Regions from separate parts of the Nonomuraea sp. NPDC005501 genome, predicted to be linked through region 1. Evidence: predicted binding sites of a transcription regulator. Region 1 holds the regulator's gene; each other region holds the start of a gene.
What was found. Region 1 encodes LexA, which represses DNA repair genes until DNA is damaged. Its sites were predicted from a motif close to TCGAACANNTGTTCGA; they were not measured.

Region 1 (3,307 bases):
GCTGGTCGCGTTCTTCCTGTTCGCCTCCTTCGGCACGCTGTGGAGCGGACTGGCGCTCCCGCTCGGCGACGCGCCGTGGCACTTCGGCACCACCGAGATCGGACTGTTCGGACTCGCCGGTCTCACCGGGGCGCTGGGCGCGGCCCGGGCCGGCCGATGGGCCGACCGTGGACTGGCGCCCTCGGTCACCTGCTGGTCGCTGGCCCTGCTCACAGCCGCGTGGCTGCTGATCGGTCAAGCGGGGTCATCGCTGTGGCTGTTGATCGTCGGCGTCATCCTTCTGGACTTCGCCGTGCAAGCCGTTCACGTCAGCAGCCAGCACCTGCTCACCGCCGCCCGCCCCGACCAGAGCAGCAGCGTCATCGGCGCCTACATGGCCTTCTACTCCCTCGGCTCCGCGCTCGGCGCGATCACCACCACGTGGGCCTACAGCGCCGCGGGATGGCCGGCCGCCAGCCTGCTCGGCGGAGCTTACGCCGCCCTCGGACTCCTCGTCGCCATCTCGACCCGACGTTTCACCGCCCTGCCGGGGGCGCGGCAACCGGGTGAGTCCGTATCGGCTACGTCCCGCTGACACTCGGTGGCGCGAGCGCACGGCGCTGAGCGAGCACCGTTGACCGGCCTTGCAGCCCCGGCCACTTCCTCAGGGCTTCCAGCATCTCCCGGCCACTACTGCGTTCAGCCGGTGGGTGCGGAGGCCGTCACCTGGTCCGCCGCCCTGGCCGCCGGCTCGACTCGACCGCCGCTACCGGGGCAGGGCTCGAACTCGAACATCGCGATTGGGGCAAGGGCACGAGTGGGCTGCCGTGACCGGGGCAGAGCTCGACTCGAACGCCGTGACCGAGGCAGGGCGCGAGTGGAGTGCCGCGACCGGGGCAGGGCTCGATGCCGGGCTCGACGAGCTCAACGCCGAGGGCGAGGAACGAAGGCTGCCGGTGCTGGTCGCGGCTCCCCGGGGTGCTCCCGGGGAGCCGTCGGCGGTGGTGGGGTGGGTCAGAGGCGGCGGAGGACCGCCACGACCTTGCCCAGGACGCTGGCCTCGTCGCCGGGGATCGGGTCGTAGTTGGGGTTGTGGGGGACCAGCCAGACGTGGCCGTCCTTGCGCTTGAAGGTCTTGACCGTGGCCTCGCCGTCGATCATGGCGGCCACGATGTCGCCGCTCTCGGCGACGGGCTGCTGACGCACGACCACCCAGTCGCCGTCGGCGATGGCGGCTTCGATCATGGAGTCACCGGCGACCTGGAGGAGGAACAGGGTGCCCTCGCCGACGAGTTGCTTGGGCAGCGCGAAGACGTCTTCGACGCTCTCCTCGGCGAGGATCGGCCCACCGGCGGCGATCCGGCCGACCAGCGGCACATAGGCGGCCGTGGGCCTGCTCACCGTGGGCTCCTCGGAGGAGGCGTCGGGGTCGACCCACAGTGCCGGCTCGCCCGGCAGGCGGACTTCGAGGGCGCGCGGCCGGTGCGGGTCACGCCGCAGATAGCCCTTGCGCTGCAACGCCGTCAACTGGTGCGACACGCTCGACGTGCTCGTCAGCTGGACGGCCTCGCCGATCTCACGCATGGACGGCGGATATCCGCGCTGTTGCACCGAATCGCGAATCACTTCGAGAATCTTGCGCTGCCTGGGCGTCAGGCCCAGGGAGTCGCGCCGGCGCACCGCGAGGTCTGTGACCCCGTTTGCGTCATCTCGCTCGCTCATGCTCTCCTCCTCGTCGCCGGGTGGCCTGCCGCTCCGGCCTGCCCTCCCGGTCCGTGGTCTCCATGTCGCACACAGCGACCGTATCGCTGTTGAAGATCATCTTCAAACAATTGTTCGAGTCGTCCTCGAAATTATCAGTGGCGTGGTGTACAACATCGTACGGGAGTTCGATCGACACCGTGTTCGATTTGCTGATCTTTATTGGGTCTTTTTCTCGGACCCGGACGGCGGGGAGGTCAATCGTGCGCGTCACCGCGGTCACGGACATGACCAGCGAAGACGCCGGACGGCAGCGGGTCGCCGAGGGCCGTACAAAGGCGATCAAGAACGACGGTGTTGGGGGCGGGCGGACTGTGGGGGAGGACAAAGCGTTCAGTATTCGCGAACGCCTCGGTTTGCGCGACAATTCACCATCCAGGCGGGGCCGAGGTGGTGGTGGTCAGGTGGCGAGAGTGGCCGGACGCAGAACGACGGCAGGGCAGCTGCAGGACGGCTGCAGGACGGCCGGAGCCGACACGCCACGCTCGTTGGTCATCGTGCGGAGCTCGGCGTCACCCACGGGCAGGGGCCGAGCCGTACCCCAGGGGGAGGCGGTCGCGGTGCGTGGAGATGGGACCGAGCCGTGCTCAAGGGGGAGGGTGTCGCGGTGCGTGGAGATGGGACCGAGCCGTGCTTCAGGGGAAGGCGGTCGCGGGTGTGTGGAGATGGGCGCCGGCCCGTCGTGACGGCGGGTCGCGTGCTGTGAGGCGGATCGGCTGAGCGCTTCGGGCGTTCTGGGCGTACTGGATGGTAGGGCCGGGCGCGGCGACCGAGCCCGCGCGGCCGGGTGGACCGCAGGGGTCACTTCGAGGGGTGGGGTTCAGATGCGGGAGGACGTCTCGCGTAGTGGTGGTGCGTCGCCGGGCGCCGACGCGACGGCGGCCCGCGGGGCCGGTCGCGCCTTCGCCGCGGGAGGAAGACCCCAGCTGTGGCTCGTACCACCCCCCAGAGCAGAGGCCGAGGGCCTCGGCCTCCCGGCTGGGCGACCCGGAAGGAGGGGCGGCGGGCCGGGCGGGGGAGGCACAACCGTCCCGGAAGGCCGGCGGGCACGGGGAGGCGGCTCGTTTCCGGCGAACCGGTCGGCAGGGGCGGGCGGCCGGGGCGGCGGGTCTGTGCCGGTGGCGCGGATCGGCTCTGTCGTTCAGGGTGGCCGCAGTGAGGCGGCCGCAGCGGGCCGGGGGCGAGGATCCGGCCAGAAACGAGGGGCCGGCCAGGCGCGAAGGGGCGATCAGGGGCGAGGGTTCGGGGAGGGCCGAGAGGCGGGGCTCGGCTCCGGGGCTGGTGAGAGGCGACGGGGAGCGCTCGGGCGAAGGGCCGTGCGGAAGGGGTCTGTTCGGATGGGGTCTGTCCGGAGGAGGGGCGCCGTTCGGAAGGGGCCCATGCGGACGGGGCCCGTGCCCGGGAAGCGCGGGCGGCGGGCGGCGCCGGTGCGGCTCACCCGTCGCGGACGGGCCGCGATCATGGTCGCGGTGGCGGCGCTGTTGTCGCTGTGCGGCTTCTGGCTCGGCACCAGAACGGCCGCCCACGCCGCCACGCCCGCCCACGCCGCCACGGCCACCCACGCCGC
Region 2 (3,307 bases), on a different contig from region 1:
CGTACCCGTTGCCGAGCCCGTTCGGGTCGTCCACCTGCTGGACCCGATCGCCGTTGACCCACATCGTCAGCCGCACGGCGCTCCCGCGCTGCTCGCACGACGCCTCGATGCGGGCCTTGCCCGGCAGGCCGTCCACCTTGACCGGCTGCACCAGCGTGCCGCCCGAGCCGTCCACGATGCGCCGGATGCGGGCCTGCCCCGACGTGTCCAGGCCGAACTCGTAGGAGGTGCGGTCGTCGGCCGAGTGGCAGTACACGCCGTACTCGCCGCTGCCGACGACCTGCCGGACCTGCGCGGTGACGCCGACGACCACGCTCTGCGGCATCATCGGCGTCGGGGTGCTCGACGGCAGCGGCGTCCCCGTCGGCGTGGCGATGAGGTACGACGTGGGCGCCTTGATCCGGCGCTCCTCGTAGTCCTCCTCCACGTCGAGGCCGAACGTTCCGTCGGTGCGGTAGCCGTAGGAGGCGGTCTCGTCGGGGTCGTAGGTGCCGCCCCAGCCGCCGGAGGTCTGGGTGAAGTCCTCCTGGAGGAGCGTCGGCCCCTCGGGCGGCCCGCCGGGGGACAGGAACGTCCACGCCGCCAGGACCGCGCCGGCGAGCGCCACCGTCCCGACGGCCAGCCCGGCGGCCCGGAGCCCCCGCCTGCGCCCGCGCGAGGGGGATCCCGGCCCGCCGCCCGGGACCGGGTGCGGGACACCCGGCTCGGTGAACGGCGTCGTCCCCTGCTGCTGCCAGCTCAGCCGCACCGTCCGCGCCGCCTGCTCCGGCGCCGCCGAGCGGCCCACCAGGTGGTCGAGGAGCTGCTGCGCCGTCGGCCGGGCCGCCGGGTCCTTGCGCAGGGCGGCGGCGACCAGCTCGCGCAGCGACGGATCGACCTGGCTCAGGTCGGGCTCGGTGTTGAGCACCTGATAGACGATCGCGGGCAGCGTCTCGCCGCCGAACGGCGCCCTGCCGCTCGCCGCGTACGCCACCAGGCAGCCCCACGAGAACACGTCGCACGCCGGCGACACCGGGTCGCCCCGCAGCACCTCGGGCGCCATGTAGCGGGGCGTGCCGACGATCTCGCCGGTGCCCGTGACCCCGCTGAGCGTGTCGAGCGCCCGCGCGATGCCGAAATCGATCACCCGGGGGCCGACGGGCGACAGCAGCACGTTGGACGGCTTGAGGTCGCGGTGGACCACCCCGGCCCCGTGGATGGCGGTCAGGGCGGTGGCCACGCTGACGGCCAGCGCGTCGAGGCTGGATCCGCGCAGCGGCCCGGACTGCTCGACGGCCTGCTCCAGGTTGGGGCCGGGCACGTACTCGGTGACGACGTAGAGGATCCGGCCGTCGAGGGCCGCCTCCAGGACCGCGGCGGTACAGAACCTGCGCACCCGCCGGGCGGCGTCGGCCTCCCTGCGAAAACGCATGCGGAACTGCTCGTGCTGGCTGAACTCCGCGTTGATCACCTTGATGGCGACGCGCTGCCCCGCGGTGTCCTCGGCGAGGTGCACCGTGCCCATCCCGCCCCTGCCCAGCACGCTCAGCAACCTGTAGCGCCCGATGTGGGAGGTTTCACCGCTCACGGCGGGTTAGCTTACCGATATCGGGCTCGTCCGGGTGGGCCGACACGGGCTCGCCGCCGACCGGGCTCACCTGCGTGAGCGACTTGCGCTCCGAGCCGCAAAGAACATATGTTCGATATGTAAGAACACCCGCCTTCCCCCGGGTGGCTGAACACAGTCGAAAAGCCGCGGGGAGAGGCGTCTTGAGCAGACTCTATGGCGATCCGATCGAGGTGTGGACCCGGGAGGGCGAGCCCAGCCAGTTCGTCTGGCGTGACCGGCTCTATCTCGTGCGCCGCGTCCTCGACCACTGGGTGGTGACGCGCGAGTGGTGGAAGGTGCGGGAGGGCGATCCCGGCGAGCGCCAGTTCTGGCGGGTCGAGGCCAGCCCGGGGCGTGAGGCGGGCTCCTACGAGCTGAGGTTCGACACCGCCAGCGGCGGCTGGCTGCTCCTGAGGGCGTGGGACTGATGGGCGCGCCGTTCCCGCACCTCAACGTGGCCTCCGCCTACTCGATGCGGTACGGCACCGCGTTCCCGCGCGAGCTGGCGCGGCGGGCCGCCGACGACGGCATGGACATCCTCGCGCTGACCGACCGCGACGGTCTGTACGGGGCGGTCAAGCACGCGCAGGCGTGCGCGGACGCCGGGATCGGGCCGGTCTTCGGCGTCAGCCTCGTCCTCGCCGGAGCGGACGGCCCCGACGGCGCGCTCGACGGCCTCACCCTCGACTCCGGCGGCGCGCTCGACGACCTGAGCCCCCTCGCCCGGAGCCGGAGGCCGCAGCGCCCCCGCACCGGGGCGGACGCCGAGGACCGGATCATCGTGCTGGCCCGTTCGGGCGGCTGGTCCCGCCTGGCCCGGCTGGTCACCGACGCCCACTACGCGGGCGGGCGCGGCGAGCCGCGGGTGACCCGGGAGATGGTGGCCGCGTGGGCCGGCCCCGGCGTCACCCCCGACGACGGGCTGACGGTGCTGCTCGGCCCCCGCTCCGACGTGGGCCGGGCGATGGCCGCGCGCCGCGACGAGCGGGCCGCGGCGCTGCTGGGCCTGTGGCGCTCCATGGTGCCCGGGGTGGTGGTCGAACTGGTCGACCAGTACGGCTTCCGCGACGCCATCACCGCCGTCCGCATGCTCGCCCTGGCCGAGTCCGCCGGGGTGCCCGCCGTGCTCAGCAACGCCGTCAGGTACCTCGACCCGGACGACCACCAGGTGGGCGACGTGCTCGACGCGGCCCGCCAGCTCGTCCCGCTGCACCCGCGCCACCTGGAACGCACCACCTCCCACGCCTATCTCAAGGGCTCCAAGGACATGGCGATGGTGGCCGCGAAGATCTGCGGCTCCGACGCGCGCCGGGTCGCCGACCTGCTGCGCGCCACCCGCAGGGTCGCGGAGGAGTGCGTGATGGATCCGCGTGAGCTGCTCGCGCTGCGCGGCGACCCGCCCGCCCTGCACCTGCCCGAGATCGGCGCCGACCCGGTGCCGCTGCTGCGCCGCCGGGTGGAGGACGGGATGGCGGCGCGCGGCCTGGCCCGCTCCCGGGAGGCCGGCGAACGGCTCCGGGACGAGATGGCGATCATCGAGCGCAAGCGCCTGTCCGGCTACTTCATCGCCGTGTCCGACATCACCGACATGATCCGGCGGATGGGCATCCGGTGCGCCATCCGCGGCTCCGGCGCGGGCAGCCTGGTCAACTACCTCATCGGCATCGGCGAGGTGAACCCCCTCCACCACGGCCTGCTCATGGAGCGCTTCCTGTCGGA
Region 3 (3,307 bases), on a different contig from region 1:
TACCTGGACCTGGGGGGCGGCAGCCCGCGCCGCTACTGCAGCGCCCGCTGCGCCACCCGCGAACGCGTCGCCGCCCACCGCTCCCGCGCCTGACCACCACGGTCCTCCGCTCCGGTCGGGGGACCGGAGGGGCGGGACGTGCGGGACAGCAGCGCGTACCCGCCCACGGCCGCCAGCTGGAGCGCCGCCCCCACCAGCAGGGCCGTGCCCACGTCGTGCCCCACCAGTGGGCCCGCCATCGTGGACCCCGCCGCGAAAGATGTGATCTTGAGGCTGGCGCCCGTGGTGAAGATCTGGCTCCGCCGCTCCGCCGGCGCCTCGCGGTGCCGTACCGACAGCAAGGCCGTGAGCTGCGGCCCCTCCGCCACGCCCGCGAGCGCCGCGGCGAGCACCGCCACCTCGAACGCCCCCGTGAACGGTCCGGGCCGTGCCGCCGCCAGGTGCGGCGCGACGGCGGCGAGCGCGAGCGCCGCGCCGAGGAGCAGCGTCGCGCAGACCAGGATCGTGTCGGGGGAGGGCGACGTGCTCCGCCGCCGGGCCAGCAGGGCGTTGGTGGCCAGCGCGCCCCCGGCGGTCACGGCCAGCAGCAGCGCCCCGTACGCCGCCCCGCCCGCCAGCGCGCCACCGAGCAGCGGCGCCCCGACCACGAACATCGGCACGCCGGCGTAGGAGACCATCGAGGTCACCGTCGCCCGGCGGAGGGGCGCGTTCCGGCCGATCGCCGTGAAACCGGCGGCCAGCTCCCGCCGGATGCCCTCGGTGCGGACCCCGCGCTCCGGGCGGCCGGGCAGCCGGTACGCGATCGGGGCCGCCGCCACCATGAGCGCCAGCGACACCACCACCGCGCTCCGCCCGTCCCACGCGGCCGCGACCCCCGCCACCGCCGCCGGGCCGGCCAGCCCCGCGGCGTTGTAGCTGATCGCGTCGAGCGCGCTGGCCCGCTCCAGGCGTCCCGCCGGGATCAGGAGGGGCAGCTGGGCGGTCCAGCCGCCGGTCAGGGCGGGCCCGAGCACGCCCGCGAGCACGGCCACGCCGATCAGCACGGCGTCGGGCACGTGGCCCAGGCCGAGCAGCACGACCAGCAGGCCCCCGGTGTAGCCCAGCAGGCAGCCGGCGAGCATCCTGCCCGGGCGTAAGGCGCGGTCGAGCAGCACCCCGAGCAGGGGTCCGCCGATCGCGGCCGACGCGGTGAGCCCGGCCAGCAGCCACGACGCGACCACCGGCGATCCGGTCAGGGCGAGCCCGGCCACGAGCAGGGCAGGGCCGGACATCTCGTCTCCGGTTCGGGCCGTGATCGCGCCGAACATGTAACGGGCTATCATCAAAGAGACGTTACAGCGTGGCCCGCGGTGCCGGGAAGGGGGGCGGTCAGCCGTCCGTGTCGTGGACCCACCGTTCGGTGAAGAGGCGGGGGTGGATGCATGGCCGGGGGGTGGCCGGGTGTGGCGGGCCCATGCCGGCCGACGACGGCAGCCGTCCCTTCCGGTGGCTGCCCGGTGGATGTCCCGCGGGAGGGGTGAGTCGAATGGATGTTTGAAGATGGGCATACACTCGGCGGTATGAGGGGTGTTTTCCAGGCGTCCCTGCTGGGGCTGGACGAGGACGTCGCCGTCGGCCCGCTCGGCTCCACGGTGCGCCGGACGCGGCTCGACCACGGCGCGTGGATCGACGTGCGGCCGGGCTGGCTGTCGGGCGCGGACACGCTGTTCGAGCGGCTGGCGGAGCGCGTGCCGTGGCGGGGCGAGCGGCGGCGGATGTACGACAAGGTGGTCGACGTCCCGCGGTTGCTGAAGTTCTACGACGAGGGCGAGCGGCTGCCCGACCCGGTGCTCGACGACGCCCTGCGCGAGCTCGACGCCCACTACGAGGAGGAGCTCGGCGAGCCGTTCCGCACGGCGGGACTCTGCTACTACCGTGACGGCCGCGACAGCGTGGCCTGGCACGGCGACACCATCGGCAGAGGCAGCACCGAGGACACCATGGTCGCCATCATCTCGGTCGGCACCCCGCGGCCCCTGCTGCTGCGCCCGCGCGGCGGCGGGCACTCCATCCGCCACGACCTGGGCCACGGCGACCTCATCGTGATGGGCGGAAGCTGCCAGCGCACCTGGGAGCACGCCGTGCCGAAGACCACCCGGCCCACGGGACCGCGCATCAGCATCCAGTTCAGGCCGCGCGGGGTCCGCTGACCGGGTGTCTCCGGCGCTCGTGGGCTCAGACCTCGGTGGTGAAGGCGCCGGCGTCCGGCGCCGGTTGATCACGCGCCGGTGGAAGCCGGAGCCGCCCGCGGGCGGGCCGCCGCTGGGCCACCCGGTCCCGCCCGGCGGCATCTTGTCCTTTCCTCCGGTCAACGGCCCGCCGGGTGCGGGCCCTGCCGGCTCAGCCGGTACGCGCGGGGCGGCAGGCCGTACTCCTGCCGGAACGCCCGGCTGAAGTGGAACGGGCTGACGAAGCCGGAGGCCGCCGCGACCTGGCCGACGTCCATGTCGGTGGCCTCCAGCAGCCGGGCCGCGTGCCGTACCCGGGCCTGCCGGACGGCCCGCATCGGCGGCGTGCCCGTCTCGGACGTGAAGAGGTGGGCGAAGCGCGACGGCGACAGCGCGACGGCGCGTGCCAGCGAGGCGACCGAGTGCGGGGCGCCCGGCTCGGCGGCGATCAGCGCGAGCGCGCGGCCCACCCTGGGGTCGCCGCCCTTGCCGTCGCCGCTCTCCTCGCCGGGGTGGCGGGCGGAGGCGGTGGCCAGGACCAGCACCTCCTCGACCGCGCCGAGCACCAGCTCCCGCGCCGCCGCCGACCCCGCCACAGCCGCCCCTGCCACAGCCGCCCCGGCCGCCGCGACCCCGGCGTCCGGGCCTGGGGGCTCCGGCGCCGTGGAAGCGGTCATCGAGGCCGAGCCGGCCGGGGGAAGCCAGCGTGAGTCGCGCAACGCCCGCCGGAACGCCTGGTCGAGCCGCTCGTGCAGCGCCCCCGGCACTCCGGCCACCAGATGGCACCCCGCCGCCCGCGCGTACGGCCCCAGCCATCCCGGCCACGACGGGCGCGGCTGGAAGTGCGCCCACCAGAACCGCCATCGCTCCGCCCCCGGCGCCACCCGGTAGTGCTGCGCCGCGCCCGCCGCCAGCACCACCAGATCGCCCGGCCCGGCCGTGAACGACGCGCCGGCCTGCTCCACCAGCCCCGCCCCCGCCTGCGTCCACATCACCAGCCAGCTCGGCGACCCGGCCGGCCGGCGGGTCGCGTACCCGGGCGCCCGGTCGAAGTGGCCCACGATGACCATCTCCGCGGCAGGAACGGACATGTCGTCAGC
Region 4 (3,307 bases), on a different contig from region 1:
ACCGAACAGCGCCCGGCCACCCCATGAGGGTGACCCGGACGGCTCCCGGACGGCCTCATGGACGGTCGGGAGCGGTCAGGCGTCGATGTGGTCGCGGTCGACCTCCGCCGCGCTGCTGACGATGAACTCGCGGCGCGGCGCCACGTCACTGCCCATGAGGAGGCTGAAGATGCCCTCGGCCCCCTCCGCGTCCTCGATGCGGACGCGGCGCAGGATGCGGTGGCGCGGGTCCATGGTGGTCTCGGCCAGCTGGTCGGCGTCCATCTCGCCCAGACCCTTGTAGCGCTGCACCGGGTCCTTCCAGCGCTTGCCGCGCCGCTCCAGGTCGCGCAGCACCTTGTGCAGCTCGGCGTCGGAGTAGCAGTAGATGTACTTCTCCTTGCCCTTGCCGGGGTTGGTGAGCTCGATCCGGTGCAGGGGCGGGACGGCGGCGAACACGCGGCCGGCCTCGACCATGGGCCGCATGTAGCGGTGGAACAGCGTCAACAACAGGCACCGGATGTGGGCGCCGTCGACATCGGCGTCGGCCATGAGGATGACCTTGCCGTAGCGGGCCGCCTCGATGTCGAAGGAGCGGCCGGAGCCGGCGCCGACGACCTGGATGATGGCGGCGCACTCGGCGTTCTTGAGCATGTCGCTCATCGACGCCTTCTGGACGTTGAGGATCTTGCCGCGGATCGGCAGCAGCGCCTGGAACTCCGAGTCGCGGGCCAGCTTGGCCGTGCCCAGCGCCGAGTCTCCCTCGACGATGAACAGCTCGCTGCGGTCGACGTCGTCGCTGCGGCAGTCCACGAGCTTGGCGGGCAGCGCGGAGTTCTCCAAAGCGCTCTTGCGGCGCTGGTTGTCGCGGTGCTCGCGGGCGGCGATGCGCGCCTTGGCGGCGGCGACGATCTTCTCCAGCGCGGCCCGCAGCGGCTGCTTGAAGCCGCGCGGCGGGTTGGCGAACAGCTCCTTCAGCTCGCGCGAGACCACATGGGAGACGATGCGGGTGGCCGCGGAGGTGCCGAGGACCTCCTTGGTCTGGCCCTCGAACTGCGGCTCCGGCACGCGGACGGTGACGACCGCGGTGAGGCCCTCGAGGATGTCCTCCTTGGTGACCGGGTCGTCGCCGTTCTTCAGCAGGCGGGTCTCGCGCAGCTGCTCGTTGATCGTGCGCACCAGGCCGCGCTCGAAGCCGGTGATGTGGGTGCCGCCCTTGGGGGTGGCGATCACGTTGACGAACGAGCGGACGGTCGACTCGTAGCCGCGGCCCCAGCGCACGGCCACGTCGACGGTCAGCTCCCGCTCGACCTCGGTGGGCGTCATGTGGCCCTGGTCGTCGAGGACCGGCACCGTCTCGTGGAAGTGGCCGACGCCCTGCAGGCGCAGCACGTCGCACACGGCCTCGTCGCGGGCCAGGAACTCGGTGAACTCGGAGATGCCGCCGTCGAAGCGGAACTCCTCCTCCACCCGCTCCTCGTGGCGGCTGTCGACGACCACGAGCGTGAGGCCGGGCACCAGGAAGGCGGTCTGGCGGAGCCGGACGTGGATCTCGTCGAGCGACACCTCGGCGTCGGGCAGGAAGATCTGCTTGTCGGCCCAGAAGCGGACGCGGGTGCCGGTGACGGCGCGGGCCAGCCCGCCGCCGTCGCGCAGCCCGGACTTCTTGCGGAACTTGGCCGTCGGCCCGTCGCCGTCGAACACGCCGGGCACGCCCCGGCGGAAGCTGATCTCGTGGACGCGTCCGTCGCGGTCGACCTGGACGTCGAGGCGGGACGACAGCGCGTTGACCACGGAGGCGCCGACGCCGTGCAGGCCGCCGGAGGCGGCGTAGGAGCCGCCGCCGAACTTGCCGCCCGCGTGGAGCTTGGTGTAGACGAGCTCCACGCCGGCCAGGCCGCTCTTGGGCTCGATGTCGACGGGGATGCCGCGGCCGTCGTCGCGCACCTCGATGGAGCCGTCGGCGTGCAGCTCGACCTCGATGCGGGTGCAGTGACCCCCCAGCGCCTCGTCGACGCCGTTGTCCACGATCTCCCAGAGGCAGTGCATGAGCCCGCGGCTGTCGGTGGACCCGATGTACATGCCCGGACGCTTGCGGACCGCTTCGAGCCCCTCCAGCACCGAGAGGTGACGAGCCGTGTAACCGGCCTCCACTAGGGTCACTCCAGCTCCTCCGGGTTGGTCATCGAACACCTGTGCGCAGCCTACCGTCCTTCTCCTGCGCAGGCGTACTTGCGCACGTGCGCGCGTCCAAGCTTGCCATGCGGTCACGTTTGCCGTTACCAACGGCCTGATCGTCATTACTTTCGGACACATTCCGCTCTGGGCGTAGCGAGGCGGCGGTTGGGAACGTCCACGTCCGGTTAGATGTTGTTCCAAGTGACTGACGCCAGATCCTCGCTTCGGCGGGGGTGACCCGAAAGGCGATACGTGACTGGAGCTCTCGCCCCCGTTAAGCCGCTGACGGCCCTCGACCGCTGCGACCGTTGCGGTGCCCAGGCCTACATTCGCGCGACCCTGCCTGTGGGTGGGGAGCTGCTGTTCTGTGCCCACCACGGGCGTCAGCACATTGCGGCGCTGCGCGAAAAGGGCGCCGACATCCTGGACGAGTCGGCACGGCTCAGCGAAACCCCTGTAATTGCCCACAACGACGAGCGCTGACCGGCGCCCGTCGTGACGAGATAACCACATAACGCACAAGCGCGAAACGGCGACTCCGGCATGCCCGGGGCCGCCGTTTCGCGTTCCAGCAGGGAGCCGGCCAGCAGGGGCGAACACGAGCAGTACGGGCGTGCAACGGCAGCACGGACAAGTGCCGGCCGTACGGGCGAGCAACGGCAGCACGGACAAGTGCCGGCAGCACGGTCGCGCCCCGGCAGTACGGGCAAGGGTGAGGGGGCAGAGCGTCCGAGTCAGCGGACGCGGTAGTGATAGCCCTGGCGGAAGGTGAAGCCCTCGCTCGCGTAGAGGGCCTGGGCGGTCTCGTTGCGGCGGGTCACCACCAGGTACGCCGGCCGCGACCCGCCCCTCAGCAGCAGGGCGCGGAGCACGCTGCGGCCCAGCCCGCGGCGGCGGGCCTCCGGCAGCGTGGCCATGCAGAAGATCCCGAGCGTGTCACCCTGCGGCACGGCGCGGCCCACGGCGAGCGGCACGCCGTCCTCCTCGACCGCCGCGTACCACGCCGGCACGCCCGCGCAGATCCGCTCAGCCGCCTGCCGGCCCTCGGCGTACCGGCCGTCCACGGCCCACCACGTGTCCACCCACGCCCGCCAGGGGTGCTCCTCGATCCGCACCCGGTGCGCGGGTCCGGGCGTGTCGCCGGAGCGCG

Region 2: the regulator LexA is predicted to act here: its motif matches at 1,668-1,683, upstream of ABZS51_RS36220 (DUF6504 family protein).
Region 3: the regulator LexA is predicted to act here: its motif matches at 1,522-1,537, upstream of ABZS51_RS33980 (alpha-ketoglutarate-dependent dioxygenase AlkB).
Region 4: the regulator LexA is predicted to act here: its motif matches at 2,165-2,180, upstream of ABZS51_RS34170 (DNA topoisomerase IV subunit B).

The regions. Positions count from the first base shown of each region.
Region 1 covers NZ_JBEXDT010000095.1:11,054-14,360, forward strand. Annotated here, with positions in the region: gene ABZS51_RS34270 (MFS transporter) at 1-574, shown strand, start outside; gene lexA (transcriptional repressor LexA) at 994-1,701, opposite strand; gene ABZS51_RS34280 (hypothetical protein) at 3,120-3,307, shown strand, end outside.
Region 2 covers NZ_JBEXDT010000108.1:10,161-13,467, reverse strand. Annotated here, with positions in the region: gene ABZS51_RS36225 (serine/threonine-protein kinase) at 1-1,567, opposite strand, end outside; gene ABZS51_RS36220 (DUF6504 family protein) at 1,750-2,016, shown strand; gene dnaE (DNA polymerase III subunit alpha) at 2,016-3,307, shown strand, end outside.
Region 3 covers NZ_JBEXDT010000093.1:19,513-22,819, forward strand. Annotated here, with positions in the region: gene ABZS51_RS33970 (CGNR zinc finger domain-containing protein) at 1-93, shown strand, start outside; gene ABZS51_RS33975 (MFS transporter) at 33-1,322, opposite strand; gene ABZS51_RS33980 (alpha-ketoglutarate-dependent dioxygenase AlkB) at 1,560-2,189, shown strand; gene ABZS51_RS33985 (AraC family transcriptional regulator) at 2,348-3,307, opposite strand, start outside.
Region 4 covers NZ_JBEXDT010000094.1:21,000-24,306, reverse strand. Annotated here, with positions in the region: gene ABZS51_RS34170 (DNA topoisomerase IV subunit B) at 76-2,142, opposite strand; gene ABZS51_RS34165 (hypothetical protein) at 2,410-2,640, shown strand; gene ABZS51_RS34160 (GNAT family N-acetyltransferase) at 2,892-3,307, opposite strand, start outside.